DNA from 3 places in the Streptomyces sp. NPDC051662 genome. Region 2 is predicted to be linked to each of the others. Evidence: riboswitches for the same ligand, from Rfam matches in the RefSeq annotation. Region 2 holds a riboswitch; each other region holds the start of a gene.

Region 1 (9,854 bases), on a different contig from region 2:
AAGCCCGAGGCCGCCCTGCCGAAGATCGTCGAGGGTCGCGTCAACGGCTTCTTCAAGGAGGTCGTCGTCACGGAGCAGGCGTTCGCCAAGGACAACAAGAAGTCCGTTCAGAAGATCCTGGACGAGGCCGGTGTCGCCCTGACGCGCTTCGTGCGCATCAAGGTCGGCGTCTGAGTCTGTACGCGATCAACCGAAGACCCCGATAGGGTCTGACGCAGTCGTCCGGGTACCTGCCGGGCGGCCGCAGATCTGACGAGGAGGCCATTGCCGCACAGGGAACCGCGAGGACCCCGGCAGTGGCCTTCTTCGTATGCGCACGAGGAGATCTCCATGGAACAGGCCGACACAAGCGACGACGGCAACAAGAGTGACGACGGCAGGGGCCACGGTCACGGCCGCTTCATGCTGAAGCTGTCCGGTGAGGCGTTCGCCGGCCGGGGAGCGCTCGGCGTCGACCCCGATGTCGTCCACGCCATCGCCCGCGAGATCGCCGCCGTCGTCCGTGACGGCGCCCAGATCGCGGTCGTCATCGGCGGGGGCAACTTCTTCCGGGGCGCCGAACTCCAGCAGCGCGGCATGGACCGGGCGCGCTCCGACTACATGGGCATGCTCGGCACGGTCATGAACTGCCTCGCCCTCCAGGACTTCCTGGAGAAGGAGGGCATCGACTCCCGTGTCCAGACCGCCATCACCATGGGCCAGGTCGCGGAGCCCTACATCCCCCTCCGCGCCGTGCGTCACCTGGAGAAGGGACGTGTCGTGATCTTCGGCGCCGGTATGGGCATGCCGTACTTCTCGACGGACACCACGGCCGCCCAGCGCGCGCTGGAAATCGACGCCGAGGCATTGTTGATGGGGAAGAACGGGGTCGACGGGGTGTATGACTCCGACCCCAAGACCAATCCCGCCGCGGTCAAGTTCGACGCCCTGGAGTACGGCGAGGTGATCGCCGGTGATCTCCGTGTCGCCGACATGACCGCCATCACGCTGTGCCAGGACAACAAGTTGCCGATCCTCGTCTTCGAATTGCTGAAGGAAGGCAATATCGCGCGTGCGGTCAAGGGTGAGAAGATCGGCACACTCGTGAGCGACCAGGGCACCCGGAGCTGATCCGGGGCTGCCCCATACGGGGATGGACAAAGCCCTGCCGGTCGGACACCGTGCAGGACAAGACGCGACGCAGGTTCCGCCGGCCGATTCGTACGCCGGGCCCACTCAAGACACGCAGGAGCAAGTGGTGATCGAAGAGACCCTCCTCGAGGCCGAGGAGAAGATGGAGAAGGCCGTCCTGGTCGCCAAAGACGACTTCGCCGCGATCCGCACAGGGCGGGCGCACCCGGCGATGTTCAACAAGATCGTGGCGGACTACTACGGTGCCCTGACCCCGATCAACCAGCTGGCCTCGTTCGCCGTGCCCGAGGCGCGGATGGCCGTGGTGACCCCGTTCGACAAGAGCGCGCTGCGCAATATCGAGCAGGCGATCCGCGACTCCGACCTCGGTGTCAATCCGAGCAACGACGGCAACATCATCCGGGTGGTGTTCCCCGAGCTGACGCAGGACCGCCGCAAGGAGTTCATCAAGGTCGCCAAGACCAAGGCCGAGGACTCGAAGATCTCGATCCGCGCGGTCCGCCGCAAGGCCAAGGAGACCATCGACAAGCTGATCAAGGACGGCGAGGTCGGCGAGGACGAGGGCCGCCGCGCCGAGAAGGAGCTCGACGACACCACCGCGAAGTATGTCGCGCAGGTGGACGAGCTGCTCAAGCACAAGGAAGCCGAGCTGCTCGAAGTCTGATGAACGACTCTTTCCGGGGAGCCTCGTCGACAGCCGGATACTGGGGACCGACCGACCCGGGGGCCCTCCCGGCGGGTCCCGCGTACGATGAGCATCCCGCACAGCAGACTCGGCCCATGCCCATCGTGCCCGACGGACCCGTCGACAACGGGGACCAGCGTGACGACCGGGGGGCTGCCCGGCCGGGCGGCCCCCTGTTCCGTGACAAGACTCCGCAGGAGCCCATGGCAGCGCCTCCGCCTCCCCCGCCGAAGAAGCGGGCCGGACGTGACCTGCGTGCGGCCATAGGGGTCGGCGTCGGGCTCGGCGCGGTGGTCGCGGCCTCGCTCTTCATCGTCAAGGCCGTCTTCATCGGTGTCATAGCGATCGCGGTGGTGATCGGGCTGTGGGAGCTGACCTCACGGCTCGATGAGAAGAAGGGCATCAAGGCACCGCTCGTCCCGCTGGCCGTCGGTGGCGCCGCGATGGTCATCGCCGGATACGCGCGGGGGGCGGAGGGTGCCTGGGTCGCGATGGCCCTCACCGCGCTCGCGGTGCTGATCTGGCGGATGACGGAACCGCCCGAGGGCTATCTCAGAGATGTCACGGCGGGGGTCTTCGCCGCGTTCTACGTACCGTTCCTGGCCACCTTCGTCGCGATGATGCTCACGGCGCACGACGGTCCCTGGCGGGTGCTGATGTTCCTCGTGCTGACGGTCGTCAGCGACACGGGCGCGTACGCGGTCGGCTGGCGCTTCGGCACGCACAAGCTGGCGCCCCGTATCAGCCCGGGCAAGACCAGGGAGGGACTGGCCGGAGCCGTCGTCTTCGCGATGGCGGCGGGTGCGCTCTGCATGGAGTTCCTGATCGACGACGGTGTCTGGTGGCAGGGGCTGCTGCTGGGCCTCGCGGTCGCGGCCAGTGCCACCCTCGGTGATCTCGGCGAGTCCATGATCAAGCGGGATCTCGGCATCAAGGACATGGGCACACTGCTGCCCGGCCACGGCGGGATCATGGACCGGCTGGACTCCCTGCTGCCCACGGCGCCGGTGGTCTGGCTGCTGCTGGTCCTCTTCGTGGGCTCGGGCTGAGCGGTACCGGTTACCCTGAAAGGGCTCGCCACTCACGGGTGGCGGGCCCTTTTGAGCCCCGCGGCTGTGAAGCCGTTCCCGTGAGGTCTCCCGGCACCGGCACAGCCCTGCCGTACCCCCCGCCACGGCGGGGGGAGCCCGGCCTCGCCGCACCGAGGAGATTTGGTTTTTCATGGCCCCGCCGACACCCGGAGAACTCACTTTCGTCGCGCCCCGCGGAGCCAAGAAGCCCCCGCGGCATCTCGCCGATCTCAGCCCCGCCGAGCGACGCGAGGCCGTCGCCGCGATCGGCGAGAAGCCGTTCCGCGCCAAGCAGCTGTCCCAGCACTACTTCGCGCGGTACGCGCACGACCCCGAGCAGTGGACCGACATCCCGGCCGCCGCGCGCCAGAAGCTCGCCACGGAGCTGCTGCCCGACCTGATGTCGGTGGTACGGCACATCTCGTGCGACGACGACACCACCCGTAAGACCCTCTGGCGGCTGCATGACGGCACCCTCGTCGAGTCGGTGCTGATGCGCTACCCGGACCGGGTCACCATGTGCATCTCCTCGCAGGCGGGCTGCGGGATGAACTGCCCGTTCTGCGCCACCGGCCAGGCCGGTCTTGACCGTAACCTCTCCACCGCCGAGATCGTGCACCAGATCGTCGACGGGATGCGCGCGCTGCGGGACGGCGAGGTCCCCGGCGGTCCTTCGCGGCTGTCCAACATCGTCTTCATGGGTATGGGCGAGCCGCTCGCCAACTACAAGCGGGTGGTCGGGGCGATCCGCCGGCTGACCGACCCCGAGCCGGACGGCCTGGGCCTCTCGCAGCGCGGGATCACCGTCTCGACGGTCGGTCTGGTGCCCGCGATGCTGCGCTTCGCCGACGAGGGCTTCAAATGCCGGCTCGCGGTCTCCCTGCACGCTCCCGACGACGAGTTGCGCGACACCCTCGTCCCGGTCAACACGCGGTGGAAGGTGCGGGAAGTACTGGACGCCGCCTGGGAGTACGCGGAGAAGTCGGGCCGCCGGGTCTCCATCGAGTACGCGCTGATCCGCGACATCAACGACCAGGCGTGGCGCGGCGACCGGCTGGGCCGGCTGCTCAAGGGCAAGCGGGTGCACGTCAATCTGATCCCGCTCAACCCGACGCCCGGCTCGAAGTGGACGGCGTCGCGCCCCGAGGACGAGAAGGCGTTCGTCGAGGCGATCGCGGCCCATGGGGTGCCGGTGACCGTACGGGACACGCGGGGCCAGGAGATCGACGGAGCGTGCGGACAGTTGGCCGCCTCGGAGCGGTAGGAGCCCGTACGGCGCCAGGGGGTAACCTTGGCCTGAACGCTTTGCATATTTTCCGACAGGGGAGCGCCACAGCGCTGAGAGTGCGGCACATGTCCGTGGGAGCGGGCAGCGGTCGCAGACCCTCTGAACCTTGCCCAGGTCATTCTGGGTAGGAAGTTCGGACACCACTCAAGCTGTAGCGCCCTGCCCGGAGTCCGGCCGGACTCCGGGCAGGGCCGCGTCTTCTCCTGGACATCCCAGGAGGAAAGTCAGTGAGCAGTACCCGTAGCAGTTCCCGTGCCAGTACGAGAAGGGCCGCCGCCGGCGCGCTCGCCGCCGCGCTGGGTGTCTCGGCGCTCGCCGCCTGCGGCGGGTCCGACGGCTCCACGTCGTCCGGCGACGGCGGTTCGCGGTCGAAGACCGTCACCCTCGTCAGCCATGACTCGTTCAACGCCTCGCCCGCCGTGCTGAAGGAGTTCACCAAGGAGACCGGATACACGGTCAAGGTGCTGAAGAGCGGCGACGCCGGTGAGGCACTCAACAAGGAGATCCTGACGAAGGGTTCGCCCCAGGGCGATGTCTTCTTCGGTGTCGACAACACCCTTCTGTCCCGTGCCCTCGACAACGGCCTGTTCACGCCGTACGAGGCGAAGGGCCTGGACCGCGTCGAGGAGAGCACGCGGCTCGACAAGGACAAGAACCGCGTCACCCCCATCGACACCGGCGACATCTGTGTGAACTACGACAAGAAGTACTTCGCGGACAAGAAGCTCGCGCCGCCGCGGTCCTTCGACGATCTGATCAAGCCCCAGTACAAGAACCTGCTCGTCACCGAGAACGCGGCCACCTCCTCACCCGGCCTCGGCTTCCTCCTCGGCACGGTCGCGCGCTACGGCGACAACGGCTGGCAGGACTACTGGAAGAAGCTGAAGGACAACGGCGTCCAGGTCGTGGACAGCTGGGAGCAGGCGTACAACGACACCTTCTCCGGCTCAGCCGGCGGCAAGAAGGCCAAGGCCGACCGGCCGCTCGTCGTCTCGTACGCCTCCAGCCCGCCGGTCGAGGTGCTGTACGCCGAGCCCCGGCCCGAGGAGGCGCCGACCGGGGTCGCCACCGGTACCTGCTTCCGGCAGACCGAGTTCGCCGGTCTGCTGGACGGCGCGAAGAACGAGGCCGGCGGCAAGGCGCTGCTGGACTTCCTGATCGGGGAGAAGTTCCAGGCGGACATGCCGCTGAACATGTTCGTCAACCCCGTGGTCAAGGACGTCCCGCTGCCCGAGCTGTTCACGAAGTTCGGCGCGACCGTCGACACCCCCGGGACCGTGGCGCCCGAGACGATCGCCGCCCACCGTGAGCAGTGGATCCAGTCGTGGTCCTCACTCGTAGTGAAGTAACACCCAGGACGCCAGGGGGAGGACGGTCGGGGCGCGGCCGGGGCCGGGGGCGCGGAAACGCCGTCCGGCTCGCCCTCATGGCCCTGCCCGTCGCGTTCTTCGCGGTCTTCTTCGCCTACCCGGTGGCCGCGATCGTCGGCCGGGGGCTGAAGACGGACGGTGGCTGGCGGCTCGGCCGGATCGGGGACGTACTGACCCGCCCGGACATCCTCGACGTCCTGTGGTTCACCACCTGGCAGGCGCTCGCCTCCACCGCGCTCACCCTGCTGATCGCGCTGCCGGGCGCCTATGTCTTCGCACGTTTCGACTTCCCCGGCAAACAGCTGCTGCGCGCGGTCGTCACCGTCCCGTTCGTACTGCCGACGGTGGTCGTCGGCACCGCCTTCCTGGCGCTGCTCGGGCGCGGCGGACTCCTCGACGAGCTGTGGGGCCCCCGGCTCGACACCTCCGTCTGGGCGATCCTTCTCGCGCATGTCTTCTTCAACTACGCGGTCGTCGTCAGGACGGTGGGCGGCCTGTGGTCGCAGCTCGACCCGCGTCAGGAAGAAGCGGCGCGGGTACTCGGCGCGGGACGGCTCGCGGCCTGGTGGCGGGTGACCCTGCCCGCCCTCGGCCCCGCCGTCGCCGCCGCCGCGCTGATGGTCTTCCTCTTCACCTTCACCTCCTTCGGGGTCGTACAGATCCTGGGCGGCCCCGGCTTCTCCACCCTGGAGGTGGAGATCTACCGGCAGACCGCGCAACTCCTCGATCTGCCCACCGCCGCCGTGCTCACGCTGGTGCAGTTCGCGGCGGTCGGCGCGGTCCTCGCGGTGCACGCGTGGACCGTACGGAAGCGGGAGGGCGCCCTGCGGCTGGTCGACCCCGCGCTGACCGCCCACCGGCCGCGCGGCGCCGGGCAGTGGGCGCTGCTCGGCGGGGTGCTCGGCACCGTACTGCTGCTGATCCTGGTGCCGTTGGGGGTCCTCGTCGAACGCTCCCTGAGCGGTTCCGGCGGGTACGGACTCGACTACTACCGGGCCCTCGGTTCGGTGGATTCCAGCGGCGGCACCTTCCTCGTACCGCCGCTGGAGGCGGTCTGGAACTCCCTGCGGTACGCGCTCGTCGCGACCGCCATCGCGCTGGTGGTGGGCGGACTGGCCGCCGCCGCGCTCACCCGGCGCGCGGGCCGTCTCGTACGGGGCCTCGACGCGCTGCTGATGCTGCCGCTCGGGGTCTCGGCCGTGACCGTCGGCTTCGGCTTCCTGATCACGCTCGACAAGCCGCCACTGGATCTGCGGGCTTCCTGGATCCTGGTGCCGCTCGCCCAGGCGCTGGTGGGGGTCCCCTTCGTCGTACGGACGATGCTGCCGGTGCTGCGCGCGGTGGACGGACGGCTGCGCGAGGCGGCGGCCGTCCTCGGGGCGTCGCCGCTGCGCGCCTGGCGGGAGGTGGATCTGCCGATGGTACGGCGGGCGTCGCTGGTCGCCGCCGGATTCGCGTTCGCCGTCTCGCTCGGCGAGTTCGGCGCGACGGTCTTCATCGCGCGACCGGACCGGCCGACGCTGCCGGTGGCCGTGGCGCGGCTGCTGGGGCGGCCCGGCGAGCTGAACTACGGGCAGGCGATGGCCCTTTCCACGGTCCTGATGGTGGTGTGCGCGGTGTCGCTGCTGGCGCTGGAACGTATCCGTACCGACCGCTCGGGAGAGTTCTGATGGCCTTGCTGACCCTGTCGGACGTGACCGTACGGTTCGGCGCCCGCACCGCGCTCGACGCGGTGGATCTGGAGATCGCCGAGCACGAGATCGTCTGTGTGCTCGGGCCGAGCGGCAGCGGCAAATCGACTCTGCTGCGGGTGGTCGCCGGGCTCCAGGAGCCGGCCGGCGGACGGGTGGCGCTCGACGGCGCCGACCAGTCGGGGGTACCCGTACACCGGCGCGGGGTCGGCCTGATGTTCCAGGACCATCAGCTCTTCCCACAGCGTGACGTGCGCGGCAATGTCGCCTTCGGGCTGCGGATGCGCGGCGCCGCCCGGGACGAACAGGCCCGCCGGGTCGAGGAGTTGCTCGACCTCGTCGGACTGCCGGGGGCCGGCCGCCGGGCCGTCGCCGAGCTGTCCGGCGGCGAACAGCAGCGGGTCGCGCTGGCCCGCGCGCTCGCGCCGAGCCCGCGGCTGCTGATGCTGGACGAACCGCTCGGCCAGCTGGACCGGGGCCTTCGCGAACGGCTCGTGGTCGAACTGCGCGGCCTGTTCGGACGGTTGGGTACGACCGTGCTCGCCGTCACCCATGACCAGGGCGAGGCCTTCGCGCTCGCCGACCGGGTGGTGGTGATGCGCGACGGCCGCATCGCCCAGACCGGCACGCCGCTGGAGGTCTGGCAGCAGCCCGCCTCCGCCTTCGTCGCGCGCTTCCTCGGCTTCGGCAATGTCGTGGACGCGACGGTGAGCGGCGCGCTCGCCGACACGGTCTGGGGCGGGATCCCGGTCCCCGGCGGATCGGCCCAGGGCGAGCGGACGGTACTGGTACGGCCCGCCGGCGTACGTCTCGTGGCCCCCGGCGAAGGGCTGCGCTGCACGGTCGGGGCGCGTACGTTCACGGGTGGCCGCGTCACCGTACTGCTACAGCCCGACGGACCCGTCGGCGCGCCGGACATCGAGGCCGAGTGCGGGCTGCGCGACGCGCCGGAGGAGGGCGCCGAGGTGGGGGTCGCCTTCGCCGTCGAGGAGGTGGTGGTACTGGCCGCTCAGGACCGACCGGGCGTGCAGGCGGCGGCGATGGCCAAGCTGTCCTCGTAGACGCGATAGCCGGTGATCAGGCCGTCCTCGACGGTGAGCCGCATCGCGAAGGGTGAGCGGAACGCCTTGCCCGTGGTCCGTACGGTCCCCGCGAGCGTGCCGCTGAGCATCGCCTCCGTACCCTCCACGACGAGGGCGTCGACCGAACCCGCGGCCGGATCGGGGGTCTGGCCCTCGGCCAGTTCACGGAAGTGGTCCGCGACATCGGCGCGGATGGCGCGCGGCCGGAGCCATGGGACGGCGGGGTTCTCGGCGATCCGCCAGTCGACCCGTTCCGCGAAGAGGGCGGCGATCCGGCCGGGATCGCCCTCCGCTATGCGGCGCAGCAGCTCCTGGACGGTGGCGCGGGTCCGGTCGGTGCCCGTGTGGTCGGTGTCCATGCGGCCGGTGCCGGTGTGGTCGGTACGGAGGGTGGCCGCGCTGTCGGTCATCTCGTCGTCTCCTTGTGTTCGCGCCGGGCCCGTACGGGCCCGACGAGGACGACCCTGCCGCGTGGCGCGCCGCCGCGTCGATTACCTCGCGGGTCATTGCGCCGCGGTGCCCGGCCGCACCGACGAGATCACGGACCGGCTCGTGGCGCTGCTCCGCGACCCCGGGACCGCCCGGGAGATGGGGCGCAAGGGACGCGAGTGGGTGCGTACGGAGTGGGACCGGGACCGTTCCTACGAACGGCCGGCCGCACTGCTCGCCCGAACCGTCGGCAGGCCCGCTTCTCAGCCCGCCGCGAGCCGGGCGAGCGCCGCCGGTGCCTCGTCCACCGTGTCGACGAGCGCGATACGGGACTCCATCCGGCGTTCTCGCGCGAGCGCCGTCAGCAGCGGCCAGGCAGGCAGCCGCTCCGTCCAGTGGGCCCGGTCGACCAGGACCATCGGGGTCGGCTCGCCACGCGACTCGTAGTAGTTCGGCGTCGCGTTGTCGAAGATCTCCTGGACCGTGCCCGCCGCGCCCGGCAGGAAGACCACTCCCGCGTTGGAGCGTGCCAGCAGGCCGTCCTCGCGGGTGGCGTTGGCGAAGTACTTGGCGATGTGCGCCGCGAAGGCGTTGGGCGGCTCATGACCGTAGAACCAGGTGGGGATCCCGACCGACGCCTCGCCCTTGGGCCAGCGCGTACGTATGTCGAAGGCGGCCTGTGCCCAGTCGGATATGGAGGGGACGAACGACGGCGCCTTCGCGAGGATGCCGAGCGCCTCGTCCAGCATGTCGTCGGGGTGGGCGGCCGCGTACGCGCCGAGGTTCGCGGCCTCCATGGCGCCGGGGCCGCCGCCGGTCGCCACGGTCAGTCCTGAACGGGTGAGCGAGCGGCCGAGCCGTGCCGCGCCGGCGTACGCGTCGGTGCCGCGCGCCATCGCGTGCCCGCCCATCACCCCCACCACCCGGGTGCCGACGAGGAGTTCGTCCAGGGCGTCGGAGATCGCGTCGTCATGCACCGCGCGCACCATGGACGCGAGGATGTCGCCGTCCGACTTCGTCCGCTGGAACCACGCGTACGCGCGGGCGTCGGGCGTGGCCTCGTAACCGCCTTCCGCCAGCCCCTCGAAGAGGTGGTCGGGCGAGTAGA
Region 2 (9,854 bases):
CAAGGTTCCTCGGGTCCGCCCCAAGGTTCCTTCGGTCCCTCGGTTCCCTCAGGGGTGCGGCGGGCGCGCGGGGGCGGCCCCCGCGGGCGGGCTCGCGCCCGTCAGCACGCCTGGGGGTGACCTATGGCCACAGCTGCACGTACCACAGCCCCGACTCTGATCGGTTCGGTACAGCGGGCGCTGCGACTGCTGGAGTCGGCGGGCTCCCATCCGGACGGGGCTCCCGCGAAGCAGCTCGCACGCGAGGCCGGACTGCCGCTTCCCACCGCCTACCACCTGCTGCGCACGCTGGCCCACGAGGGCTATCTCCGCCGTGAGAAGGGCGTCTTTCTCCTCGGCGACGCCGTACAGCGGCTGGCACACGGTGACGGCCAGCAGAATCGTCGCAGCAAGATCACCGAATCGCTCGGCCGATGGCATGAGGCGACCGGCGTCCCGGTGTACTTCGCGGTTTACGACGACGGTGAGATCGATCTCGTCTCCGTGGCGGACAGCCCCGCGGCCCCGGCGGTCGCCCATGGCGCGGACATCCGTGAGACGGGGCACGCGCACGCGCTCGGCCAGTGTCTGCTCAGCCGGCTCGACGAGGAATCCCGCCGCGATCATCTGGACCGCTATCCCGTCCGCCCGCTCACGCCCTACTCCGTGCCGGACCGCGGGACGCTGCTGGCGCGCCTCGGCTCGCTGGGACCGGCCGAGCCGGTGGTGGAGCGCCAGGAGTACCGGCTCGGTACCGTCTGCGCGGCCGTACCGATCCAGGCCGGAGTCACCGCGGGCTCAGTGGCCATTTCCGTACCACTCCATCAACAGGAGCGACTGCTTCCGGCGATCGAACGGTTACGTAGAGAGATCGAATCACTGGCGAGCTCTCTCGCCTTCTCTATCAGTATCTGAAAAATTACTCCTTGTGATCTGCTAGCGCTTACAGCACGATTGCGTCAAGGGGATCCACGGGATCATTCCCAGCCACTGCTTCATCTACTCCGGAGTACACGATGCGCGAGTCGGTCCAGGCCGAGGTCCTGATGAGCTTCCTCGTCTCCGAGGAGCTCTCGTTCCGAATCCCGGTGGAACTCCACTACGAGATGAGGGATCCCTATGCCGTGCGGATGACCTTCCATCTGCCCGGCGATGCCCCCGTGACCTGGACTTTCGGCCGTGAGCTGCTGCTCGACGGAATCAACACGCCCAGTGGGGACGGCGATGTGCATATCGCGCCGACCACTCCGGAGGACCTCTCCGACGTCCATATGCGGCTCCAGGTCGGCGACGACCACGCCCTCTTCCGGGTCAGCGCGGCGCCGCTGGTGGCCTTCCTCGACCGTACGGACCGGTTGGTTCCGCTCGGTCAGGAGCGCACGCTCAGTGACTTCGAGGGCAATCTGGAGGAGGCACTCGGCCGCATCCTCGCCGAGGAGAACGCCGGCTGACCCGGTTGACCTGGCAGACCTCGTTGCCCTGTCGGCCCGGCTGACCCGGCTGACGGCTGACCGGCCGTCCGGCCCCGCGTGGTCACTTCTTGCGCCGGCGTCCCCTGCCACCGAGCTTGCGGGTCAGCGCGTTCTGTCCCGGCACCGAGAGGGACGCCGCTGGGCCCGGTCCAGGCGATGAACCCGGTCCAGGCACTGGGCCCTGGCCGGGTGCGGAATCCGGTCCGGACGGGGAAGCCGCCCCGGGGCCCGGCCCCGTAGGCGCCGGGTACGGTGCCGTGGCGGGCGCCTCCGGGGCCTGCCGGTCGGAGGAGACCACCAGCGCCGCCAGCGCCGTCGTGACCGGCACCGACGCGACCAGGCCGATCGAGCCCACCAGGGTCCGGACGATCTCCTCCGCCACCAGCTCGCTGTTCGCGACCGTTCCCATGCTCGACTGCGCGATCGAGAAGAGCAGCAGAAGCGGCAGCGCCGCGCCCGCGTAGGCGAGGACGAGCGTATTGACCACCGAGGCGATATGGTCCCGGCCGATCCGGATGGCCGCCCGGTAGAGCGCGCGTGGCCCCATCGAGGGATCCGCCTGACGCAGCTCCCAGACCGCCGAGGTCTGGGTCACCGTCACATCGTCCAGCACGCCGAGCGAACCGATGATCACGCCTGCCAGCAGCAGACCGCTCATATCGATCTCGGGATACAGGCCATGGATCAGCCCGGTGTTGTCATCGGTATTGCCGGTCAGGCTCGCCCAGCCGATGAAGACCGACCCCAGCAGTCCGATCAGCAGCAGCGAGATCAGCGTGCCCAGGACCGCGACCGAGGTACGCGCCGTCAGGCCATGGCAGAGATAGAGGGCGATCAGCATGATCGCGCTGGCCCCGACGACCGCCACGATCAGCGGGTTCGATCCCTGCAGAATCGCGGGCAGGATGAAGAGCGTCAGAATGGCGAACGAGGCGACGAGCGCGACCAGCGCCATGATGCCGCGCATCCGCCCCACCACGACCACGACGAGCGCGAAGATCCCGGCCAGCAGCGTCAGCGGGAACTTACGGTCCACGTCCGTAACGGAGTACTGGAGATCCCGCGGTGCATCGGGTGCGTATGCCACCACGACACCCTGTTTCACGTGAAACTGCCGGGGCGCGTCCGGCTGGACGACCTCGATGAAGGTACGCCCCTTCTCCTTGCCAGTCGTGACCTCGACCGTGGCCTTCTTGCACTCCCCGGTCTCCGCCTGCTGCGCCTCACGCCCCTGGGGCTTGGTGAGGTCGCCCGTCGACGGGAGCTGGGAGGCGTTGACGTCCTTGCAGTCGACCCGTTCGATCCGTACGACCTGGCCCTGTTCCGTCTGCCGGTCGAAGCCCACACCGGTGCGCTCATGGGCCGGGGCGCTGCCCGGCCAGAGCACGGCCAGCCCGACGGCCACAGCTGCCGCGAACGGAATCAGGACCGCCGCGATGACCTTGCGGAGGTGCTGGGAGACCGGAGCGGCCGGCCCATGGCTGTGCGAGTGGCCGTGCGCTTCGTGAGTCTGCTGGGGAGGGGTCACCGACCGATCATCGCAAGAAGGAAGAGGCCCTCTGTTCAGCACGCCGGATATGACGCTAGCGTGGAGGCAACCTTTGCACACGCGGGAGCTCGGAGCACCGGGCTGAGAGGGCGCTGACTGTGTGGTCCCGGGGGTACTTCCCCGGACACCTGCGCTGCGCCGACCGCTGAACCTGTTACCGGGTAATGCCGGCGTAGGGAGTAGGTCTCATGACCGTTCAGGACACACATCCGTCTGCCTCCGACTCGGGGAATCCGAGCGAGACCGGAAAGTCCATCGGCTGGCACAAGGGATACGTCCAGGGTTCACGCCCGGACCTCCAGGTGCCGGTCCGCCAAGTGCATCTCACCAACGGCAAGGACGTGACGCTGTACGACACGTCGGGTCCGTACACCGATCCCGGCGTCGAAACCGACGTACGACGGGGTCTCGCACCGCTGCGCGAGAACTGGATCATCGGTCGCGGTGACACCGAGGAGTACGCGGGCCGACCGGTCCGTCCCGAGGACGACGGGCTCAAGCACACCTCCCCGCGCGGGGGGCTGCTCCGGAGCGGATCGACCGATCTGCGGGGACTCGACGCGGTCTTCCCCGGCCGGTCGCGCCAGCCCAGGCGGAGCCGGGACGGGCAGCCGGTGACGCAGCTCGCGTATGCCCGGCGCGGTGACATCACCCCGGAGATGGAGTACGTCGCGATCCGGGAGAACGTATCCCCGGAGGTCGTCCGTGAGGAGATCGCCGCCGGGCGGGCCGTACTGCCTGCCAACGTCAATCACCCGGAGATCGAGCCGATGATCATCGGCAAGCGGTTCCTGGTGAAGGTCAACGCCAATATCGGCAATTCCGCCGTCACTTCCTCCATCGAGGAGGAGGTGGAGAAGATGACCTGGGCGACGCGGTGGGGCGCGGATACGGTCATGGACCTCTCGACGGGCCGCAATATCCACACCACCCGGGAGTGGGTGCTGCGTAATTCCCCCGTCCCCATCGGCACCGTCCCGCTGTACCAGGCGCTCGAAAAGGTGGACGGCAAGGCCGAGGAGCTGACCTGGGACATCTACAAGGACACGGTCGTCGAGCAGGCCGAGCAGGGCGTCGACTACATGACGGTGCACGCCGGAGTGCTGCTGCGCTACGTGCCGCTGACGGCCCGTCGTAAGACGGGGATCGTCTCGCGCGGTGGTTCGATCATGGCCGCCTGGTGTCTCGCGCACCACAAGGAGTCGTTCCTATACGAGAACTTCGAGGAGCTGTGCGAGATCCTCGCGGCCTACGACGTGACGTACTCCCTGGGTGACGGCCTGCGGCCCGGTTGTATCGCGGACGCCAACGACGAGGCGCAGTTCGCCGAGTTGCGCACGCTGGGCGAGCTCAACTCGACCGCGAAGCGACTGGGCGTACAGACGATGATCGAGGGCCCGGGGCATGTCCCGATGCACAAGATCAAGGAGAACATCGACCTTCAGCAGGAGATCTGCGAGGAGGCGCCGTTCTACACGCTCGGCCCGCTGACGACCGATGTGGCCCCGGCGTACGACCACATCACTTCCGGCATCGGCGCGGCGATGATCGCGTGGTGGGGCACGGCGATGCTCTGCTACGTCACGCCCAAGGAGCACCTCGGACTGCCGGATCGCGACGATGTGAAGACCGGGGTCATCACATACAAGATCGCGGCGCATGCGGCGGACCTCGCCAAGGGGCATCCGGGGGCGCAGGAGTGGGACGACGCGCTGTCCGACGCGCGGTTCGAGTTCCGCTGGGAGGACCAGTTCAATCTGGCCCTCGACCCGGACACGGCACGGGAGTTCCATGACGAGACCCTGCCGGCCGAACCGGCGAAGACGGCGCATTTCTGCTCGATGTGCGGCCCCAAGTTCTGCTCGATGAAGATCTCGCAGGACATCAGGCGCAGGCACGGCGGTGAGATGGAGTCGGCCGGGACGGAGGCCGCCGGGATGGAGCCCGCCGAGATCGAGGCGGGCATGGCGGAGAAGTCCAAGGAGTTCGCCGCGGCGGGCAACCGGGTGTATCTGCCGCTCGCGGACTGAGCGAGCGTCCGTCACCAGAGCGTCTGGCACCAGGGCGTCGGTCGTCGGGGCGTCTTTCACTGGGGCGTCCATGGCCGGGGTGTCCGTCGCCGGGACCCCTGTCGCTGGGGCGTCTTTCACCGGGGCGCTTCCGCGGTCGAGGCGTCGCGTGGACCGAGCACCGGCCGGGGGCTACTCCGGCCGGTGCTCCGGACCGCCGAAGTCGGGGCTGGAGAAGTCCGGGCTGCTGAACGTCGGACGCCTGCCGTCGGTCGAGCCCTCGTCCGGGCTGGAGAAGTCCGGGCGGCTGTAGCCGATCTTGGGCAGGTGCTTCGCCGGCGGTGTCTGGCGCGGTACGGGCGGGGCGGCCGGGGTGCCGGCGCTCGGGTCGGCCAACGCCGCCCGCAGGAAGGGCAGGATGCCGCGCTCCAGCAGGGCCTGGCGCCAGGCCTCTCGCGCGCGGGCCACCTCGTCGGGCAACTCGCCGCCCCACGAGTCCTCGGCAGGAAGCTGGGTCGCGGTATTGCGCAGGGCCGTGACGAGCAGACCGACCGCGGCGACCAGGAGGCCGACGACGGTCACGGCGGCGAAGAACCATCCGACCGCGACCATGCTGCGGGCGAAGGCGGGCGGCGGGCTGAGCGCTTTGAGGAGGTAGCCGACAAGCAGGAAGATCACCGCCGCGGTGCCGCCGAGTACCGGCGCCAGCACGGCGACAACGGCCATGAGCCCCGCGCCGGCGTCCGGAGCCTCGCTCCCCGACGGGGTCGAGGCGACGTCGTGGGCCGATGAGGAAGAGGGCGCCGGTGAGCGGAATTCCTCGCGGACCTTCGCGAAATGCTCGTACTCCGCGGCGGCGGACGTGGTGATCAGCGCCGTGGCGCTCAGGGCCATCGTGCGCAGTTGCTCGCTGGTGAGCCGCTGTCCGACCGCGGCGAGTTCCGCACGGTCATGTGTTTGGCGCAGTGCCTCGTCGAGGATTCGCTCGAAATCCGCGCGATCCTCGCTCAGCAGGTGTGGAGCGCTGTTCATGTGCATCCCCCGATGCTCCGTAGGGCCGGTTCGCCCGCGTGGGACGGGCAGTTGGCGGAAACGGAGGAGAGCCTGCTACGGATAAGGCGATGGTAGGGCTGTTGTGGCGGGGCGTGACAGGGGGTTTCGGGAATTCACCTGTCACACATCGATTCAGTCGTCCAGCGGAAGCTGTACGACCAGCAGCTTTCCCGCCATGGTGACCCCACCGTCCATCGCGATGGCAAGTCCATCGGCATATACGTGCGGCCCTTCCACCAGCGGGCCTGTGTCGCCTTCGTCGTCCGAAGCGTCTTCTGTACCGACTTCGCCGAGCAGATAGGGAATGGGGCTGTGTCCGTGCACGACGCGCTGTCCGCCGTACTGGGAAAGCAGTTCGCGCACGGCCTGCGGCCCGCCGTCGTCACGGAACGCGAAGCGTTTGGTGAGCTTACGGAACAAATCCCAGCATTCGTCGGCGTCATTGCGGGTGAGGATCTGATGGACGGTGTCGTTGACGTCCTCGATGGTGGATCCGTAGTCGAGATAAGCCGTTGTGTCGGAGTGCATCAGCAGATGCTCGTCCTCCTCGACAACCGCGTCGAGCCGGGACATCCACTGCAGATGGACATCCTGGAGGCGCTCCATATCGGTCCGCTGACCGCCGTTGAGCAGCCAGGCGGCCTGGAAAGTGGCGGTACCCGCACCTGAGCTGACGGGCGTGTCGCCGAATCGCTTGGCGCCGATGAGCAGCAGTTCGTGATTGCCCATCAGGGCCTTGCAGTAGCCACCGGCCGCCGCCGCCTCCGCGGAGAGCCGCATGACGAGGTCGATGACACCGATGCCGTCGGGGCCGCGGTCGGTGAAGTCGCCGAGGAACCAGAGCCGGGCGTTGCCCGCCGCCCAGTGGCCGTCGGCGTCGATGAGGTCCTGCGCGGCCAGCGCGGCGACCAGTTCGTCGAGATAGCCGTGCACATCGCCGACGGCGTAGAGCGGGCCGCGGCCGTCGGGCGCCGAGGGCTCCACGGCGTCGACCCGTACCTGGACCGTGTCCCCGCGGTTGATCACCGGGAGGTCGCGCTCGGTGGGGGTGTAGCCCTCCGGCGGTTCGTGGTCCGGGATCGCGTTGCCGGGATGCCCTGACGGGCCGTCGGCCGGTGTGCCGGACGGTCCGGGCTCTCCGGACTGCACGGGAACCTGCGCGTACGGCGGTACGCGGAAGTCGCGCAACGTCGCCGTCCGCACCACGGGTCCCTCGCCGGCCCCCTGTGTCATCGACCCCTCCACCACCGTCGCGCCGCCGTACACCTCTCGGGCCCGCCGGGCTGGATGGGGGTGAGCCCATCGCAGGTAGGACGAGGTCCGTGGTGTCGTGCGCCCATCATAGGAACGCCGCTCCCGCTCTGTGACGCACCAGGGGGGAGAATTCGGCGGGACCTCGGGTTCAACGGCTGTTTTCACGCCGATCGCCCGAATTGCGAAAAGGTCTGGTCCTTCTTCCGGCCTCTGGGGCGGTGAGTCTCCGGCACAGTTCGGCGAGTCGTCGAGGGTGTTCGGCGAGTCTCCGGGTCTGTTCCGGCGAGTCGTTGGGCCCGCCCGAGAATCTCCGGGACCGTGGGGCGGTTCTCCGGGCCGCCCGACAGGTCTCCGGGACCGCTCCACAGGCCCGGGGACCGTACCGTCCGTTGTCCTCGGGCCTCGGCGGGCCTCAGCTCTCGGCCCCCGGTCAGTCGCCCGCGGGGGACCGGGGCGCGCTGACCGTGGTGCGCGGGGGCCGCCGTTGGGAAGAGGTCCGGATGATCAGTTCGGTCGGTATCACCTGCTCGACCGGCCGGCCGTTGTCGATCCCCTCGATGGCGTCGATCAGGAGCTGGATGACGGCGGTACCGATACGGCGCGGCTTGAGCGAGAGCGTGGTGATGGGCGGTTCGGTCGCGGCGTAGACCGTGGACTCGCTGCAGCAGACCAGCAGCAGATCCTCGGGAACGCGCAGCCCGTAGCGCCGGGCGGCGGCGAGCAGGTCGGTGCCGTTGGGGTCGAAGAGACCGTAGACGGCGTCGGGGCGGTCGGGACGGGCCAGCAGCCGGTCGGCGGCGACGGCCCCGGCGCACGGGTCATGGGCGGGATAGGACTCGTAGACCGGGTCCTGGCCGACGCGCTCGCACCAGTGCAGATAGGCGGTGGTGGAGAGCCGGGTGTAGGTGTCCGTGGTGGTGCCGGTGAGCAGGCCGATCCTGCGCGCTCCGGCCGCGGCGAGATGGTCGAGCAGTTCGAGGACGGCCGCCTCGTGGTCGTTGTCGACCCAGGCGGTGACGGGGAGGGTGCCCGCGGGCCGGCCGTCGGAGACGACGGGAAGGCCCTGGCGGACGAGTTCGGTGACGACCGGATCGTGGTCGGAGGGGTCGATGACGACGGTGCCGTCGAGGGCGACGTTCGACCAGACGTCATGGCGGGAGGTGGCGGGGAGGATGACGAGGGCGTAACCGCGGGCGAGCGCGGCGGAGGTCGCGGCCCTGGCCATCTCGGCGAAGTAGGCGAACTCGGTGAAGGTGAAAGGTTCATCCCCGTATGTGGTCACGGTCAGGCCGATGAGCCCTGACTTGCCGGTACGGAGGGTTCGGGCGGCGGCGGAAGGCCGGTAGCCGAGGCGCTCTGCGACTTCTCGGACATGGCGTCGGGTGGCGTCGGGTAACCGTCCCTTGCCGTTGAGCGCGTCCGAGACAGTCGTGATGGAGACACCGGCTGCGGCGGCTACGTCCCGGATGCCCGCCCGACTTTGCCGGCTGCCCCGGCGGGTTGTGTCCGTCCGGCTCACCTGGTGTTTCCCTGCTGCTGTCATGGCGAGCCGATAGTAGGGCGCTGAGGGGCGGTGGGGCCGGTCGCATATGCACCCGGCAGCAGGCACGTTTCTGCATGATCAAAAATAATGAACAAGCTTGGAAAAAAGGAGGTTGATGGGTTTCGCATTGCTCTGCCATGCAAGGAGCGGCATGGACCTGTCGAAGGGCCCATGTTTCGAAGAGGTCTCAACTCACCTCTACGAGGGATGCGCGCCACGGCGCAGGCCACCGGCGCGCGCCGGGAAGGCGAGCGCGCCCCACCCCTGGGGGCTTTCCCGGTGCCCGCCATTCGCAGGGGCCCCGAATCCTCATAAGGTGAGCAGTATTGAAGATGTAAGGACCCGTGAACGGCCGAGGAGGACCTGCGGTGAGTGAGACGAGCCCCAAGCTGCGTGCCGAGCTGGACGGCATCCCCACGTACAAGCCGGGCAAGCCCGCGGCGGCCGGCGGACCCGTCGCGTACAAGCTGTCCTCCAACGAGAACCCCTATCCGCCGCTGCCCGGGGTCATGGAGCAGGCGATCTCGGCCGCGGGTGTCTTCAACCGCTACCCGGACATGGCCTGCACCGGCCTGATGAACGAGCTGGCCGACCGCTTCGGGGTGCCTGTCTCGCATCTGGCCACCGGCACCGGCTCGGTGGGCGTCGCCCAGCAGCTGCTTCAGGCCACCGCGGGCGCCGGTGACGAGGTCATCTACGCCTGGCGCTCCTTCGAGGCCTACCCGATCATCACGCAGATCTCGGGCGCCACGTCGATAAAGGTGCCGCTGACCGCGGGCGAGGTGCACGACCTGGACGCGATGGCCGAGGCGATCACCGACAAGACGCGGCTGATCTTCGTCTGCAACCCGAACAACCCGACCGGCACGGTGGTGCGCAGGGCCGAGCTGGAACGGTTCCTGGACCGGGTGCCCGGCGATGTGCTGGTGGTGCTGGACGAGGCGTACCGCGAGTTCATCCGGGCCGCCGAGGGCGGCGACGGTGCGGTTCCTGAC
Region 3 (9,854 bases), on a different contig from region 2:
CGCTGTCGGCCGAGCCGGGGTACGGGTCGGTGTACGCGGCGTACTGCTGCTGCCCGGCGTCGTAGCCGTACTGCTGCGCGTAGGCGTCCTGACCGGGATACATGTCCTGGCCGGAGTGGTAGGCGTCCTGGGGTACGTGGCCGTCGTGGCCCGTCGGCTGCTGCTGCCCGTACTCCGGATACGCGTCATATCCGCCGCCGTACTCATGCGCGCCGCCGCCGCCGGCCGCCGCGCCCGCGCCCGCGTGGGGCTGCTGCTGGTGGGCCTCACGAGCCGCGTCGTCGTATATCCCGTACTGCCCGGTGTCATCGGGCAGCGGCTCCGGCTCGTACACCGCGGCGGCCGGCGCGGGCGGCTCCGCCGGGTACGCGGCCGTCGCGGGTGGCTCCGGGTCGTACGCCACCGGCTCGTACTCCAGGTCCGAGACCTCAAGCGCGGGCTCGCGCTCCTCCGCCTGCCGGCTCCCGGCCTTGCGGCGGCGGCTCGCGCCGGGGCTGCCGCCTATCGCCCAACCCGTCGAGAATCCGCGGCGGAAGGACAGCGTCACATACGTCTGGCCGACCGCGAACGCGACCGCGCCCAGCGCGATGACATATATGGAGGGGATCAGTACGCCGAGGACGACGCCCATGAAGCCGGAGAAGGCGAGCAGCCGCCAGCGCAGCCGCGCCTTGTACTGGAGCAGTACCTCACCGAGCAGCCACAGCGCCACGATGCCGAACGCGATGTAGAGGACCGTCCAGCCCATGCCCGCCCCTCTCCTGGGCCCACCGCCCCGGGACAGGGCGGGTACGGCCGGTCACGACTGCTCGTGCAGTCCGAGATTCTCGTAGATTTCGAGCGTCGCCGTGGAGTTGTTGAGTGTGATGAAGTGCAAGCCGGGGACACCCTCGGAGAGCAGTTCGGCACAGAACTCCGTCGCGAACTCGATGCCAATGGAGCGTACAGCGGCGGGATCCTCCTTGACCGAGAGGATCCGCTCTTTCAGCTCGGGAGGGAAGACCGCGGTGGAGAGCTGCGGCAATCGCTCCAGCATCTTCACACTGGTGACCGGCATGATTTCCGGAATGATCGGCGTCTCGCAACCGGCGGTGGCGACGCGGTCGCGCAGCCGCAGATAGCCCTCGGGGTCGAAGAACATCTGCGTGATCGCGTAATCGGCGCCCGCGCGGCACTTGTTCACGAAGTGCCCGACGTCGGTCTCCCAGTCGGTGGAGCGCGGATGCATCTCGGGGAAGGCCGCCACTCCGACACAGAAGTCCCCTGACTCCTTGATCAGGCTGACCAGTTCGGAGGCGTAGCGCACACCGTCGGGGTGCTTGATCCACTCGGCCATGGGGTCGCCGGGCGGATCGCCCCGTACGGCGAGGATGTTACGGATCCCGGCGTCGGCGTACTGCCCGACCATGTTGCGCAGTTCGGCGACGGACTGGCCGACGGCCGTGAGGTGCGCGACCGGTGTGAGCGTGGTGTCGGCGGCGATCCGCTCCGTCGCCCTGACCGTGCCCGCGCGGGTGGAGCCGCCCGCGCCATAGGTCACGGAGACGAAGCTCGGGGCGACCGCCTCGATCCGGCGCAGTGCGTTCCAGAGGTTCCGCTCGCCCTTCTCCGTCTTGGGCGCCCAGAACTCGAAGGAGAACGAAGTCTTGCCGGTCGCGAGCAGATCACGCACGGTCAGCGCGTGATCCGATCTGGTCGAAGCTGTACCTAGGGCCATATGTGCAGGCTATCGAGGGTGTGCCGGTCCCCCAACCGGAGGCGGGGCTTTTGGCTGGATTGCCGGGTAAGTGGCCACACTCCCTCACGCTCCGTTCCCATACGGCGAACCGCCGTCCTCCGCGCGTGAACACCGCCGTCATCCGGCGTACAGCCGCCCTTCACACTGCCGTCATTCGCACCGCCGTCATTCGCACCGCCGTCACACGGCACGGTCCCGCACCCGCTTCGCCAGGGCCGCGGTCGCCGCCGCCGGGTCGTCGGCCTCGGTGATCGCCCGTACGACGACGACCCGGCGCGCACCGGCGTCCAGCACCTCGTCGAGATTGGCCGCGTCGATCCCGCCGATCGCGAACCAGGGCCGCTCCGTGGCACGGGACGCGGCGTACCGCACCAGTCCCAGCCCCGGCGCGTGGCGCCCCGGCTTGGTGGGGGTGGGCCAGCAGGGGCCCGTACAGAAGTAGTCCACGCCGGGCTCGGCGACCGCCGCGTCCACCTCGGCCTCGGCATGGGTGGAACGGCCGATCAGCGGGGCGTCCCCGAGGATCGCGCGCGCGGCGGGGACGGGCAGATCGCCCTGTCCCAGATGCAGCACGTCGGAGCCGATGGCATGGGCCACATCGGCGCGGTCGTTCACGGCGAGCAGCCGGCCGTGCCGACGGCAGGCGTCCGCGAAGACCCGGAGATGGTCCAGCTCCTCGGCCGCCTCCATGCCCTTGTCGCGCAGTTGCACGATGTCCACGCCCGACGCGAGTACCGCGTCGAGGAACTCGGGGAGATCCCCCTGCCGCTTACGGGCGTCCGTGCACAGATAGAGCCGGGCGTCGGAGAGCGACGCGGAAGCCGTGGACATGGAAGATCCCCCCGTGGTGTTGGGTCGGCGGTGCGCGGCGGCCGGCCCACGACCGGACGGTCGTACGGGGCCGCCGCGCACCGCGGATGGTGATGTCTCAGACGGCGAGCGCCTGGGCCCGGCGCTTCACCTCCGTGCCGCGATTCTCACTGAGCGCCTGCGCGGGCGTGCCCGGCAGCGTGGGGTCGGGGGTGAAGAGCCACTCAAGCATCTCTTCGTCGGTGAAGCTGTCGTCCCTCAGGAGCGTCAGGGTGCCCGCGAGCCCCTTGACGACCTTGTTGCCGTCGATGAAGGCGGCGGGCACCTGGAGCGTCCTGTTCTCGCCGCGGCGCACCGCGATCAGCTGGCCTTCCTTCACCAGCTGCCGCACACGCGTCACCTCGACATCGAGCTTTTCCGCGATGTCCGGCAGGTGGAGCCAGGCGGGGACGAGAGCATCGATCTTTGCGTCAATCTCGGTCACAAGGACAAGCGTGCCATCCCGGACTGACAGACGGTAGCCGAGGAGCCCCAATCGGGCCGCCGCCCCGGCGGGGCCGGGGGCCCGGGACGGGCTCCCGCCCGAGGTCAGAGGGCGGCTTCGCGCAGCGGTACGGACGGGTCCGCGGTCCGCTCGGGGTCCAGCCGCGCGCCCGCCTCGATCAGCTTGCGCCCCTGGGCCAGATCCCGGGGCCTGCCGACGGCCAGCAGCGCGGTCGGCAGGCCGTCCCGCAGCCACACCACCGACCAGGCGCTCTCGGCCGGATCGCCGCGCCACACCAGGGTGTCGCCGGCCGCGTGGTGGCCCGCGTACTGCACGAAGCGGCCGAACTGCTCCGACCAGAAGTACGGCACGGGGTCGTAGACCGCGTCGGTCTCGCCGGTCACCTGCGCGGCGACCGTGCGCGGCCCCTGGAGCGCGTTGTCCCAGTGATGTACGAGCAGTCGCTCTCCGTAACGGGCCGAGGGGAACGAGGCGCAGTCACCGACCGCGTACACCTCGGGCAGCGAGGTCCGCAGCCGCTCGTCCGCCACGATGGCGCCGTCCTGGCCCAGCTCGATGCCCGATCCGGCCAGCCAGCCCGTCGCGGGCCGCGCGCCGATGCCCACGACCACCGCGTCGGCGGCCAGCCGCCGGCCGTCGGCGAGGATCACCGCGCCCGGTTCGACACCGGCCACCGGGGCGTCCGTCAGCAGTTCGGCCCCGCACTCCGGGTACCAGCGGGTCATGGGCGCGGCGATCTCGGCGGGCAGGACGCCCGCGAGCGGCCGGTCGGCCGCCTCCACCACGGTCACGGCGCAGCCCGCCTCCCGGGCGGCGGTGGTGAACTCCGCGCCGATCCATCCGGCGCCGACCACCACGACCCGCTGTCGTCGGCCGAGTACCGGACGCAGCCGCTCCGCGTCGTCCAGCGTGCGCAGCAGATGGACCCCGGGCAGCGACTCGGTGCCCGGCAGACCGATCGGTTCCGCGCCGGTCGCGATGACCAGCACGTCGTACGGGACGGGCCCGCGCGCGGTGTCCAGTTCCCGTGCGCCGGGGCGCAGTCCGGTGACATCGAGCCCGAGCCTGAGCCGGACGGAGAGCGCCGTGAAATCGATGTCGAAGGCCGAGCTCTCGGCCTTGCCCAGCAGGACCGCCTTGGAGAGCGGCGGCCGGTCGTACGGCGGATGCGGCTCGGCGCCGAGCACCGTCACCGGGCCGCCGAAGCCCTTCTCCCGCAGGGCCACCGCGGTCTGCACCCCCGCCATGCCCGCGCCGACGATGACCACCCGCGGCTGTCCCGCCGCTGCCGGCTCCCGCTGTCCCTGCTGTCGCTCGCTCACCCGATCACCTTAGACAGCCCGCCTCACACAAGCTGACGGAACATCCGTCGGAGGCCGCCCTTCACGCCCGTGTCCCCGCCCCTCGTACCCGGCGGCGGACGAGGCCGTCCAGTGAACGGGCCACCGCCATCGCTCCCTTACAAGGCGGAGGACAGGGCGTTAGTCTGGCTTTCGACACTACCTCGCGGGAGTCCGGACGCACCGGGCTGAGAGGGAGGCTGAGGCGGCCTCCGACCGTACGAACCTGATCCGGGTCATGCCGGCGAAGGGAGGGGCTGGACGCCCATGCAGTCACCCCATCAAGGAACCGGTACGGGCTCCGACGTCCTCGTCATCGGGGGCGGGCTCATCGGCCTGGTCACCGCCTGGCGCGCGGCGGGGCGCGGGCTGCGTACCGCCGTCACCGACCCCGAGCCGGGCGGCGGCGCGGCGCGGGTCGCGGCGGGGATGCTCGCCGCCGTCACGGAACTCCACCACGGCGAGGAGACATTGCTCGGCCTCAACCTCGCCTCCGCCGCGCGCTACCCGGACTTCGTCGCCGAACTGGAGGCGGCGAGCGGCCGGGACACCGGCTATCGCGCCTGTGGCACCCTCGCGGTCGCCCTGGACACCGACGACCGTGCCCAGCTGCGTGAACTGCACGACCTCCAGCAGCGCTCGGGGCTGACGTCCCAGTGGCTCACGGGCCGCGAGTGCCGACGTCTGGAACCGATGCTCGCGCCGGGCGTCCGCGGCGGTCTGCGCGTCGACGGCGACCATCAGATCGATCCCCGCCGCCTGGCCGCGGCCCTGCTGACCGCGTGCGAACGGGCCGGGGTGGTCTTCCACCGCGGCCACGCCGACCGGCTCTCCGTCGTACGCGACCGGGCCACCGGCGCCGTCCTGGCCGACGGCCGCGCGCTCACCGCGGACCAGGTGGTACTGGCGGCCGGCAGCCTCAGCGGCCGGCTCGGGGGCGTACCGGCCGATGTCCTGCCGCCCGTACGGCCCGTCAAGGGCCAGGTCCTGCGGCTGACCGTGCCCGGTACGTACGCGCCCTTCCTCTCCAGGACGGTCCGGGCCGTGGTGCGCGGCAGCCACATCTATCTGGTGCCGCGCGAGAACGGCGAACTGGTCGTCGGCGCCACCAGCGAGGAACTGGGCTGGGACACCACGGTCACGGCGGGCGGAGTGTACGAACTGCTGCGGGACGCGCACGAACTCGTCCCCGGCATCACGGAACTGCCGCTCACCGAGACCCTCGCCGGGCTGCGTCCCGGCTCACCGGACAACGCGCCGCTGCTCGGGCCCACCGCGCTGCCGGGGCTGTCCCTCGCCACCGGCCACTACCGCAACGGGGTCCTGCTCACACCCGTCACCGGCGACGCGATGGCCGCGGTGCTGACGACCGGTGAGCTTCCCCCGGAGGCCCGCGCCTTCTCCCCGTCGCGTTTCTCCTCGCGCCGCTCACCCGTCGCGGCCATCCCTCAGGAGCAGCCCGTATGAACATCTCCGTGAACGGCGAGCCCCGCGAGCTCGCGCCCGCCACCACCCTCGACGTCGTGGTCGCCACGCTCACCCCGGCGCCCTCGGGGGTCGCCGCGGCCGTCAACGAGACGGTCGTCCCGCGCACCCGCTGGTCGGGCACACCACTCAGCGACGGCGACCGCGTCGAGATCCTCACCGCGGTCCAGGGGGGCTGAACCATGGCCGACGATCCGCTGACCATCGGCTCCACCACGTTCGCCTCCAGGCTGATCATGGGCACGGGCGGCGCGCCCAGCCTCGACGTGCTGGAACGGTCCCTGATCGCCTCCGGTACCGAACTCACCACGGTCGCGATGCGCCGCATCGATCCCGCGGTACACGGCTCCGTCCTGTCCGTACTCGACTCGCTGGGCATCCGCGCGCTGCCCAACACGGCGGGCTGCTTCACCGCCGGCGAGGCGGTACTCACGGCGCGGCTCGCCCGCGAGGCGCTCGGTACGGACTGGATCAAGCTGGAGGTCGTCGCGGACGAGCGCACGCTGCTGCCCGACCCCATCGAACTGCTCGACGCGGCGGAGACCCTGGTCGACGACGGCTTCACCGTCCTGCCGTACACCAATGACGACCCCGTGCTCGCCGCGAAGCTGGAGGACGTGGGGTGCGCGGCGATCATGCCGCTGGGCTCGCCGATCGGCTCCGGGCTCGGCATCCGCAACCCGCACAACTTCGAGTTGATCGTGGAGCGGGCGGGGGTGCCGGTGATCCTGGACGCGGGGGCGGGTACGGCGTCGGACGCGTCGCTGGCGATGGAGCTGGGATGCGCGGCGGTGATGCTGGCGTCGGCGGTGACGCGGGCGCGGGAGCCGGTACTGATGGCGGAGGCGATGCGGTACGCGGTATCGGCGGGCCGGCTGGCGTGGCGGGCGGGCCGGATGCCGCGGCGGCGGATCGCTTGGGCGTCGTCGCCGGTGGAGGGGGTGGCGTCACTGGACAGGGAGAGGCCGGCGTTCCCCTAGAGGCGGGGGCGCCTCCCGGCGGGGGGTTCGGTGCGCCTTCGGCGCGGTGCGCCGTCCGGCGGGGGGCGGGGTGCGGTGCGCCTTCGGCGCGGGGTGCGTTGTGGTGCCGGGGGCCGGGGCCTCCGGAGGTACATGTCCGGACGGCATGATTTACGGCGCGACTCCGCCCAGTCGATGGTTCGGGCGTCCGTGCGCCACAAATCACGCTTTAGTGTCCGGACACGCACCTCCTACGACCCCGACCCCCTCCCCCGGTGGTCCGCCTCGCGCACGACCGGGCCAGTCCGTGACGGGCGGTGAAGGGGGGCGCGCAGGGGTCGTGTCCGGGACGTAGAGCGTGATTTGTGGCGCGCGAACGCCCGCATCTAGACGTCCGGCTGCTGCGCGCCGTAAATCATGCAGTCCCGGATGCGAGCCCGGAGCGACCACCGGCAACCACCCGCACCCGAAAACCGGCCCCAGCCGAAACGCACCCCGGAAACCGCTCCCCGCAGATCGTAGACTCGGGCGCGTGGATACGAGCCTCAAAGACCCCATCGTCGGGCGCGTGCTCGACGGCCGCTACCGCGTGGACGCGCGGATCGCTGTGGGCGGTATGGCCACGGTCTACCGGGCCGTCGACACCCGGCTCGACCGGGTCCTCGCCCTCAAGGTGATGCACCCCGCCCTCGCCGCCGACGTCACCTTCGTCGAGCGCTTCATCCGCGAGGCCAAGTCGGTGGCCCGGCTGGCGCATCCCAATGTCGTCGCGGTCTTCGACCAGGGCGCCGAGGGCGCGTACGTCTATCTGGCGATGGAGTATGTCGCGGGGTGCACGCTGCGCGATGTCGTGCGGGAGCGTGGGGCGCTTCGGCCGCGGGCCGCGCTGGACATTCTGGAGCCGGTGCTGGCCGCGCTGGGGGCCGCGCACCGCGCGGGGTTCGTGCACCGGGACATGAAGCCGGAGAACGTGCTGATAGGGGACGACGGCCGGGTCAAGGTCGCCGACTTCGGACTCGTGCGGGCGGTCGGCGATGTCACGAACACCACCGGGAGCGTCCTCGGAACGGTGTCGTATCTGGCGCCCGAGCAGATCGAGGACGGCGCGTCGGACGCCCGCGTCGATGTGTACGCCTGCGGGGTCGTCCTCCACGAGATGCTGACCGGTGCCAAGCCGCATGGCGGGGACACCCCCGCGCAGGTGCTCTACCGGCATCTGAACGAGGACGTGCCCGCGCCGTCGGCCGCCGTGCCGGGGCTCGCCGTCGAGCTGGACGAACTGGTCGCGGCGGCGACCGCCCGTAACCCCGAGACGCGGCCCGCCGACGCGGTGGCGCTGCTCGCGATGGCGCGGGAGGCACGGGCCGCGCTGACCGACGCGCAGTTGGACGCCGTACCGCCGCGGGCCAGGCCCGAGCCGGCCGACGGGGCCGACGCCCTCAGCCGTACGACGGTGATTCCGCGCATCCGGCCCGTCGAGGAGGAGGACGAGACGCCGAACCGCACCAGCCGGCTGGAGACGGCGCCTCCGGCGGGCCGCCGGTTCGTCATGCCCCGGCGGGGCGTCGTCGCGGCGGTGGTCGCCGTACTGCTGGTGCTCGGTATCGGTACGGGTGTCTGGTACATCAATTCCGGACAGTTCACGCACGTCCCCTCGGTGCTCGGCCGGAGCGAGCAGGAGGCGAGGAAGCGGCTCGCCGACGCGGGCCTTGAGGTGAGGGTCACCAGGGACTTCAGCGACGCCTTCGACCGCGGCACGGTCATGGGCAGCGACCCCGAGCCCCGCGCGCGTATCCGCGGCAATGGCTCGGTGACGATCGTGATCTCGCGCGGCCCGGAGATCGTCAAGGTCCCGGATCTGGAGAGCATGCCGCTGGGCGAGGCCCGGCGGGCGCTGAAGAACGCCGGGCTGGCGGCCGGGGTCGTCACACGAGAGTTCGACGACAACATCCGGCAGGGCGCCGTGATCGGTTCGACCCCGGCGTCCGGGAGCGAGGTACGGCCGGATTCCGGGGTCGCGCTCCTGGTGAGCAAGGGCAGCCCGGTCGATGTCCCCGATGTGACCGGTGAGTCCGTTGAGGACGCCACCTCGGAGCTGGAGGGCGAGGGGCTCAAGGTCAAGGTCGCGGCGGAGCGGGTGAACTCCGACGAGGACGCGGGGTCGGTCGCCCGGCAGTCCGCCGCCGAGGGTGCCCAGCTGGCCCGGGGCGAGACGGTCACGCTGACGGTCTCCAAGGGGCCGCGGATGATCTCCGTACCCGATGTCACCGGCAAGAAGACCGACGAGGCCACGCGGCTGCTGGAAGAGGCGGGCTTCGAGGTCACCGTCGACCGGGGCTTCCCCTTCCTGGGGGACACCGTGGGCAAGCAGTCGGTCGAGGGCGGCCGGCAGGCCCCCGAGGGCAGCTCCATCACCATCACGACCAAGGGGCTCTAGAAGTATGCGCAACCCTGTCGGCGGCCATGTCCCCGTGGCCGGCGGCCTCGCCTCGACCGGCCTGGCCTACGCGCGTGAGCTGGACGCCGAGACCGTCCAGGTGTTCGCGGCCAATCCGCGCGGCTGGGCGACGCCCCCGGGCAATCCGACGCAGGACGAGCTGTTCCGCGCGCGGTGCGCGGCGGAGGGCATCCCGGCGTATGTGCACGCGCCGTATCTGATCAACTTCGGCTCGCACACGGAGGCGACCGCCGAGAAGTCGGTGGAGTCCCTGCGGCACAGCCTGCGCAGGGGCCGGGAGATCGGCGCGCTGGGTGTGGTCGTGCATACGGGCTCGGCGACCGGCGGACGGCCGCGCGCCGTGGCGCTCGCGCAGGTACGGGAGCTGATGCTGCCGCTTCTCGACGAGCTGACCCATGACGACGATCCGTTCCTGCTGCTGGAGTCGACGGCGGGACAGGGCTTCTCGCTCTGCTCGCGGACCTGGGACTTCGGCCCGTACTTCGAGGCGCTCGACGCCCACCCCAAGCTGGGCATCTGTCTGGACACCTGCCATATCTTCGCGGCCGGGCACGATCTG

Evidence for each region. Region 2 has a riboswitch for thiamine pyrophosphate ahead of thiC (phosphomethylpyrimidine synthase ThiC). Riboswitches for the same ligand answer to the same signal wherever they lie in the genome.
Region 1: another riboswitch for thiamine pyrophosphate. It lies ahead of AB0M67_RS17865 (thiamine ABC transporter substrate-binding protein); the one in region 2 lies ahead of thiC (phosphomethylpyrimidine synthase ThiC).
Region 3: another riboswitch for thiamine pyrophosphate. It lies ahead of thiO (glycine oxidase ThiO); the one in region 2 lies ahead of thiC (phosphomethylpyrimidine synthase ThiC).

What each region holds. Positions count from the first base shown of each region.
Region 1 is NZ_JBFAZD010000009.1:279,384-289,237, forward strand. Features, by position in the region: gene tsf (translation elongation factor Ts) at 1-174, shown strand, start outside; gene pyrH (UMP kinase) at 331-1,110, shown strand; gene frr (ribosome recycling factor) at 1,238-1,795, shown strand; gene AB0M67_RS17855 (phosphatidate cytidylyltransferase) at 1,795-2,865, shown strand; gene rlmN (23S rRNA (adenine(2503)-C(2))-methyltransferase RlmN) at 3,038-4,150, shown strand; TPP riboswitch at 4,198-4,323, shown strand; gene AB0M67_RS17865 (thiamine ABC transporter substrate-binding protein) at 4,402-5,523, shown strand; gene AB0M67_RS17870 (iron ABC transporter permease) at 5,601-7,214, shown strand; gene AB0M67_RS17875 (ABC transporter ATP-binding protein) at 7,214-8,296, shown strand; gene AB0M67_RS17880 (nuclear transport factor 2 family protein) at 8,245-8,676, opposite strand; gene AB0M67_RS17885 (Rossmann fold nucleotide-binding protein) at 9,010-9,854, opposite strand, start outside.
Region 2 is NZ_JBFAZD010000004.1:201,418-211,271, forward strand. Features, by position in the region: gene AB0M67_RS08620 (helix-turn-helix domain-containing protein) at 124-894, shown strand; gene AB0M67_RS08625 (SsgA family sporulation/cell division regulator) at 996-1,430, shown strand; gene AB0M67_RS08630 (YibE/F family protein) at 1,513-2,979, opposite strand; TPP riboswitch at 3,051-3,196, shown strand; gene thiC (phosphomethylpyrimidine synthase ThiC) at 3,189-5,030, shown strand; gene AB0M67_RS08640 (hypothetical protein) at 5,202-6,047, opposite strand; gene AB0M67_RS08645 (metallophosphoesterase) at 6,195-7,295, opposite strand; gene AB0M67_RS08650 (LacI family DNA-binding transcriptional regulator) at 7,747-8,859, opposite strand; gene hisC (histidinol-phosphate transaminase) at 9,228-9,854, shown strand, end outside.
Region 3 is NZ_JBFAZD010000002.1:339,913-349,766, forward strand. Features, by position in the region: gene AB0M67_RS04200 (hypothetical protein) at 1-748, opposite strand, end outside; gene metF (methylenetetrahydrofolate reductase [NAD(P)H]) at 800-1,717, opposite strand; gene thiE (thiamine phosphate synthase) at 1,919-2,569, opposite strand; gene AB0M67_RS04215 (Rv2175c family DNA-binding protein) at 2,667-3,032, opposite strand; gene AB0M67_RS04220 (FAD-dependent oxidoreductase) at 3,137-4,300, opposite strand; TPP riboswitch at 4,550-4,663, shown strand; gene thiO (glycine oxidase ThiO) at 4,661-5,860, shown strand; gene thiS (sulfur carrier protein ThiS) at 5,857-6,057, shown strand; gene AB0M67_RS04235 (thiazole synthase) at 6,061-6,858, shown strand; gene pknB (Stk1 family PASTA domain-containing Ser/Thr kinase) at 7,370-9,274, shown strand; gene AB0M67_RS04245 (deoxyribonuclease IV) at 9,279-9,854, shown strand, end outside.